2 regions of the Streptomyces sp. CA189 genome follow, and region 2 is predicted to be linked to the other one. Evidence: predicted binding sites of a transcription regulator. Region 2 holds the regulator's gene; the other holds the start of a gene.
What was found. Region 2 encodes HrcA, which represses chaperone genes, less so after heat shock. Its sites were predicted from a motif close to TTNGCACTCNGNNNNNCNGAGTGCNAA; they were not measured.

Region 1: groL (chaperonin GroEL) is a predicted target of HrcA. The motif match lies at 1,447-1,473, and genes of this name have one in related genera.

Annotation. Positions count from the first base shown of each region.
Region 1 covers NZ_JBWJVM010000059.1:5,967-9,595, forward strand. The annotation lists gene thrC (threonine synthase) at 1-354, shown strand, start outside; gene AC061S_RS31940 (ubiquitin-like small modifier protein 1) at 392-670, shown strand; gene AC061S_RS31945 (cold-shock protein) at 1,064-1,270, shown strand; gene groL (chaperonin GroEL) at 1,640-3,262, shown strand; gene AC061S_RS31955 (Uma2 family endonuclease) at 3,371-3,629, opposite strand, start outside.
Region 2 covers NZ_JBWJVM010000026.1:3,331-6,959, forward strand. The annotation lists gene dnaJ (molecular chaperone DnaJ) at 168-1,304, opposite strand; gene hrcA (heat-inducible transcriptional repressor HrcA) at 1,305-2,321, opposite strand; gene AC061S_RS20420 (MBL fold metallo-hydrolase) at 2,492-3,217, shown strand; gene AC061S_RS20425 (DUF3097 domain-containing protein) at 3,246-3,629, shown strand, end outside.

The DNA.
Region 1 (3,629 bases), on a different contig from region 2:
CCGAACACCATCGCCAAGTCGCTGGCCATCGGCAACCCGGCGGACGGCCCGTACGTCCTGGACATCGCACGCCGCACCGGCGGTTACGTCGAGGACGTCAACGACGAGCAGGTCGTCGAGGCCATCAAGATCCTCGCCCAGACCGAGGGCATCTTCGCCGAGACCGCGGGCGGCGTGACCGTCGGCGTGACGAAGAAGCTCATCGAGAACGGGCAGCTCGACCCCACGCTGACCACCGTGATCCTGAACACCGGTGACGGCCTCAAGACCCTGGAGGCGGTGGCCGCCGACAGCGGCCAGACCGCCACCATCCGCCCCAGCCTGGACGCGTTCCGCGCCGCCAACCTGGCCTGATCCTCTTCTCCCTGCACCCCGGAAAGGCAGTAGCGCCATGAGCGTCAACGTCCGCATCCCCACCATCCTGCGCACCTACACCGGCGGCCAGGCCGAGGTCTCCGCCGAGGGCGCGACCCTCGAAGAGGTCATCCAGTCCCTGGAGGCGAGCCACCCCGGCATCGCCGCGCGCGTCCTGGACGACCAGGGCAAGCTGCGCCGTTTCGTCAACGTCTACGTCAACGACGACGACGTGCGCTTCGAGGGCGGGCTGCAGACGTCCACTCCGGACGGCGCCGGCATCTCGATCATCCCCGCTGTCGCGGGCGGCTGCTGAGCAGCCAACGGCTCGTAGAAACTGAATTGCCCCCTCCGTTACTAAACGGAGGGGGCAATTCTGCTTGGTTGGGCGCGGTAGAGTTGGGGAAGTCCCCTCCGCTGTTCTTGCCCGCCGCATATGAGCGGGCCGCGACAGGGTTGACATTGAGTCAACATGCAAGTGCGCTATGGGTCCTTGGCGAAGTTTGTCCGGCCCGAGTTGCCCTGGAATATTCTGGGTTTTCACCCTATTTCAATCTTTCGCCGTGTCCAGAATTCTCGTCGGAATGACCTGTTGCAGACAGCAGCGGTGCGGATACATTCAGCCCCGGTCGAGGCGTTCCGGCGCAAGTTCTGACCCGGGACCGCGAAGTGCGGTCCTGCGCAAGGGCCAGTAATAGGGGAGTTAGGCATGGCTCAGGGCACCGTCAAGTGGTTCAACGCGGAGAAGGGCTACGGCTTCATCGCGGTCGACGGTGGTGCGGATGTGTTCGTCCACTACAGCGCCATCCAGATGGACGGGTACCGCACCCTTGAAGAGGGTCAGCGGGTCGAGTTCGAGATCTCGCAGGGCCAGAAGGGTCCGCAGGCGGACATGGTCAAGCTCGCCGCCGGCTAGTCCGACCGCGATCGACCACCGACACGTACGGGGCCGCGCACAGCGGCCGCGCACGACGGCACAACGGCATATGTACGAGGGGCCCACATCCTGGACACGGGATGCGGGCCCCTCGTGCGTGGCGGCCCCGGCGCCCTTGCGGCGTCCGGCTGTTCATCCCGGGTTACCCGAAGCCGCTTGCACTCGGGGGGGTCGAGTGCTAATCATTGGCGTTAGCACTCTCCTGGTGAGAGTGCTACCTATACGAGGACCGGGTCAGTGAGGCCCGCAGGGTCCGGCGGGAAGAAACCGCCGGGCACGCAGGCCGTCCGTCGCGGGCGCGGGCGCGGTCCGGGAGCAATCCACCGCTGTCCGGGAGGACCACTTCAGATGGCCAAGATCATTGCGTTCAACGAGGAGGCCCGGCGCGGTCTCGAGCGAGGCATGAACCAGCTCGCCGACGCCGTCAAGGTCACCCTTGGCCCCAAGGGTCGCAACGTCGTCCTTGAGAAGAAGTGGGGCGCCCCCACGATCACCAACGATGGTGTCTCCATCGCCAAGGAGATCGAGCTCGAGGACCCGTACGAGAAGATCGGCGCCGAGCTGGTCAAGGAAGTCGCCAAGAAGACGGACGACGTCGCCGGCGACGGTACGACCACCGCCACCGTTCTCGCCCAGGCGCTCGTCCGCGAGGGCCTGCGCAACGTGGCCGCCGGTGCGAACCCGATGGCCCTCAAGCGCGGTATCGAGAAGGCCGTCGAGGCCGTCTCCGCCGCCCTGCTGGCGCAGGCCAAGGATGTCGAGACCAAGGAGCAGATCGCTTCTACGGCCTCCATCTCCGCCGCCGACACCCAGATCGGCGAGCTCATCGCCGAGGCCATGGACAAGGTCGGCAAGGAAGGCGTCATCACGGTCGAGGAGTCGCAGACCTTCGGCCTGGAGCTCGAGCTCACCGAGGGCATGCGCTTCGACAAGGGCTACATCTCGGCGTACTTCGCCACCGACATGGAGCGCATGGAGTCGTCCCTCGACGACCCGTACATCCTGATCGTCAACTCCAAGATCGGCTCGGTCAAGGACCTGCTGCCGCTCCTGGAGAAGGTCATGCAGTCCGGCAAGCCGCTGCTGATCATCGCCGAGGACGTCGAGGGCGAGGCGCTCTCCACCCTCGTCGTCAACAAGATCCGCGGCACCTTCAAGTCCGTCGCCGTCAAGGCTCCGGGCTTCGGCGACCGCCGCAAGGCCATGCTCGGCGACATCGCCATCCTCACGGGCGGCACGGTCATCTCCGAGGAGGTCGGCCTCAAGCTCGAGAACGCCGGTCTCGACCTGCTCGGCCGCGCCCGCAAGGTCGTCATCACCAAGGACGAGACGACCATCGTCGACGGCTCCGGTGACAGCGACCAGGTCCAGGGCCGCGTCAACCAGATCCGCGCCGAGATCGAGAACTCCGACTCGGACTACGACCGCGAGAAGCTGCAGGAGCGCCTGGCGAAGCTCGCCGGCGGTGTCGCGGTCATCAAGGCCGGCGCCGCGACCGAGGTGGAGCTCAAGGAGCGCAAGCACCGCATCGAGGACGCCGTTCGCAACGCGAAGGCGGCCGTCGAAGAGGGCATCGTCGCCGGTGGCGGCGTGGCCCTGCTGCAGGCCTCCTCGGTCTTCGACAAGCTCGAGCTCACCGGCGACGAGGCGACCGGCGCCAACGCCGTCAAGCTCGCGCTGGAGGCCCCGCTCAAGCAGATCGCCGTCAACGGTGGTCTCGAGGGTGGCGTCGTCGTGGAGAAGGTCCGCAACCTGCAGATCGGTTGGGGCCTGAACGCCGCGACCGGCGAGTACGTCGACATGATCGCGTCGGGCATCATCGACCCGGCGAAGGTCACCCGCTCTGCCCTGCAGAACGCGGCGTCGATCGCGGCCCTCTTCCTCACCACCGAGGCCGTCATCGCCGACAAGCCCGAGAAGGCCGGCGCCGCTGGCGGCGGCGGCATGCCGGGCGGCGACATGGACTTCTGATCCGCCCCCGGGCTCCGGCCCGAAGGTAGATCGGCTGTTCGCATCACGTACCGAGGGCGGTACCCCCTCCTGACGGAGGGGGTACCGCCCTCGGGCGTTTGCGCGGCCCTAGAAGCCGGTGGTGTCAATGTCGAAGCCGAACGGCTCCGGGACGTGCAGGGGCTGGCCGAAGGAGACCGTCGTACGGGAGCGGTATCCGTGCGGGGAGGGGTCCCAGAAGCAGGTGATCTCCGAGTCCTGCATGTCGACGACCAGGTAGACGGGGACGAGCAGGCCGTACACGTCCAGCTTTTCGTTCCAGTCGGCGTCTCTCGTGGACACCGAGGTGAACTCGGCTACTAGGGACAGAGCCGCACCGTCCGCGTGT
Region 2 (3,629 bases):
TCATGGGACCGAATCACGGCATTCGCCTGGCATAGTCCCCTTCAGCGGGGTGCCTGAATACCGCCGCCGCCCTGCCGTCCGCCATGCCGCGAGCCCGGTCCGGGGCATCCCCGGACCGGGCTCGCAGGTGTTCTCGTACGCTGCCCGTACGCTGCTCCGCGCGCGGCTCAGCGCCCGTTGAAGGCGTCCTTCAGGCGGCTGAACAGGCCTTGCTGGCCCGGCGCGAACTGGCCGAGCGGCCGCTCCTCGCCGCGCAGCTTCGCCAGCTGGCGCAGCAGGTCCTCCTGCGCCGGGTCCAGCTTGCCGGGGGTGGTGACCTCGACGTGGACGATCAGGTCGCCGCGGCCGCCGCCGCGCAGGTGCGTGACGCCCCGGCCGTGCAGGGGGATCGCCTGGCCGGACTGGGTGCCGGGCCGGATGTCGATCTCCTCCAGGCCGTCCAGGGTCTCCAGCGGGCACTTGGTGCCCAGGGCCGCCGCGGTCATCGGGATGGTGACCGTGCAGTGCAGGTCGTCCCCGCGCCGCTGGAAGGTCGGGTGCGGCAGCTCGTGGATCTCCACGTACAGGTCGCCGGCGGGGCCGCCGCCGGGGCCGACCTCGCCTTCGCCCGCGAGCTGGATCCGGGTGCCGTTCTCGACGCCCGCCGGGATCTTGACGGTGAGGCTGCGGCGGGAGCGGACCCGGCCGTCGCCCGCGCACTCAGGGCACGGGGTCGGGACCACGGTGCCGAAGCCCTGGCACTGCGGGCAGGGCCGCGAGGTCATGACCTGGCCCAGGAAGGACCGGGTGACCTGCGAGACCTCACCGCGGCCGCGGCACATGTCACACGTCTGCGCGGAGGTGCCGGGGGCGGCGCCCTCGCCGGAGCAGGTGGTGCAGACGACGGCCGTGTCGACCTGGATGTCCTTGGTCGTGCCGAAGGCGGCCTCGTCCAGTTCCAGGTCGAGGCGGATCATGGCGTCCTGGCCGCGGCGGGTCCGCGAGCGCGGTCCGCGCTGCGAGGACTGGCCGAAGAAGGCGTCCATGATGTCGGAGAAGTTGCCGAAGCCGCCCGCTCCGAAGCCGCCGGCTCCGCCGCCGCCCGAGGAGGACAGCGGGTCGCCGCCGAGGTCGAAGACCTGCTTCTTCTGCGGGTCCGAGAGGACCTCGTAGGCGGCGTTGATCTCCTTGAAACGCTCTTGCGTCTTGGGATCGGGGTTCACATCCGGGTGCAGCTCGCGTGCGAGCCGCCGGAATGCCTTCTTGATCTCGTCCTGCGATGCGTCGCGGCGCACGCCGAGAACGGCGTAGTAGTCCGTGGCCACTTACGACTCCGCCAGGATCTGTCCGACGTAACGTGCCACTGCGCGTACCGCTCCCATCGTTCCGGGGTAGTCCATGCGGGTCGGTCCGACCACGCCGAGTTTGGCGACTGCTTCGCCGCCCGAACCGTAGCCGACCGAGACGACGGACGTGGAGTTCAGTCCCTCGTAGGCGTTCTCATGCCCGATCTTTACGGCCATTCCCGACTCACTGGCCTCGCCCAGCAGCTTGAGGAGCACGACCTGCTCCTCCAGCGCTTCGAGCACCGGCCTGATCGTCAGGGGAAAATCGTGTCCGAAGCGGGTGAGGTTGGCGGTGCCGCCGATCATCAGCCGCTCCTCCGCCTCCTCCACCAGCGTTTCGAGGAGGGTGTCGAGGACGGCTCGCACCGTCACCCGGTCCTCGTTCTCGAAGGATTCCGGAAGGTCCTGCACCAGCGGCGGCACGTCGGTGAACCGGCGGCCGACGACCCGGCTGTTGAGACGGGCCCGCAGGTCCGCGAGCGAGGCCTCCCCGAAGGGGGCCTGGCAGTCGACGATCCGCTGCTCGACCCGGCCGGTGTCCGTGATGAGGACGAGCATCAGGCGGGCCGGGGCCAGCGAGAGCAGCTCCACGTGCCGGACGGTGGACCGGGTCAGCGACGGGTACTGGACGACGGCGACCTGCCGGGTGAGCTGCGCGAGCAGCCGCACCGTACGGCCGACGACGTCGTCGAGGTCCACGGCCCCGTCGAGGAAGTTCTGGATGGCCCGGCGCTCGGGCGTCGACAGCGGTTTGACCCCCGCCAGCTTGTCGACGAAGAGGCGGTAGCCCTTGTCGGTGGGGATCCGGCCGGCGCTGGTGTGGGGCTGGGCGATGTAGCCCTCGTCCTCCAGCACGGCCATGTCGTTGCGCACGGTGGCGGGCGAGACGCCGAGCCGGTGCCGCTCGGTGAGCGCCTTGGAGCCGACCGGCTCCTCCGTCCCGACGTAGTCCTGGACGATGGCGCGCAGCACTTCGAGTCTGCGTTCGCTGAGCATCGCGCACACCTCCATCGTTTCCGTCGTCCGTTGCTCCGGCCGGCTCCTGCTGCGAAAACCGGCTCGGTCTGTTGGCACTCTGAGCGTTCGAGTGCCAGAGATCCCCCGGTCAGTGTACGGCGGGGTGGTACGCCCGCAGCAAGGGCGGCCCGCCAAGGTAGCGTCGCGGCATGGACGTGCGTTGGGAAGAGGCGGGCTGGGAACAGCTCACAGAACGGGCCGGCCGCAAGCGCCTGCCGGTGTGGGACTGCACCGTGGGCCTGGTGGTGGGCGAGGATTCCGCCCTTCTGATCGACCCGGGGTCCTGCCTGCGGGAAGGTGCGCTGGTGCGGGCCGAGGCGGAGCGGCTGGCGGGCCGGCGCGTGACCCATCTCGCATTCACACACGGACATTTCGACCACGTACTGGGCGGTGCGGCGTTCGCGGGGGCCGAGGTCTACGGTCCGGTCGGGCTGGACTCCCTGCTTTCCGTGAGCCGGGACGAGCTGCGGTCCGACGCGGTCCGGCACGGCCTGGCGGAGGCCGAGGCGGCCGAGGCGGCGGACCTGCTGGTGCTCCCCCGGCACCTGGTGTCGGGCGAGTGGACCCTCGACCTCGGCGGGGTGCAGGTGCTGTTGGCGAACGTGGGCCCGGGGCACACCCGGCACGATCTGGCCGTCTTCGTGCCCGGAGCCCGCGAGGTGGTCTTCTGCGGCGACCTGGTCGAGGAATCGGGCGAGCCGCAGGCGGGTCCGGACGCGGTGCCCCGGCAGTGGCCGGCCGCCCTGGACCGGCTCCTCGCCCTGGGCGGGGACGACGCTCTGTACGTGCCGGGTCACGGAGCGGTGGTCGACGCGGCCTTCGTGCGTGCCCAACGCGACACACTGGCGGCCCGTTTCGGCGTGTCGGACACCTGAGGCGGCCCGCTCTCCTACCCTCGGCCGGATGCGTGAGTACTCCCCCGACCTGACCCCGCAGTGGAAGCGCGCCAAGCCCGTCCCGGAGGTGCCGGCCGATCCCGATCTGGTGGTCGAGGTGGCGGGTACGGACTTCTGCGGCGCGGTGGTGGCCTGCGAGGCGGGCACGGTCACCCTGGAGGACCGCTTCGGCAAGCGCCGCGTCTTCCCCCTCGAACCCCGTGGCTTCCTCCTGGACGGCGCGGTGGTGACCCTGACCCGCCCGGTCCGGGGGCCGGTCGCCCCGGCCCGTACGGCCTCGGGCTCCATCGCCGTCCCCGGGGCCCGCGCGCGGGTGGCCCGGGCGGGCCGGATCTACGTGGAGGGCCGCCACGACGCCGAACTGGTCGAACGGGTCTGGGGCGACGACCTG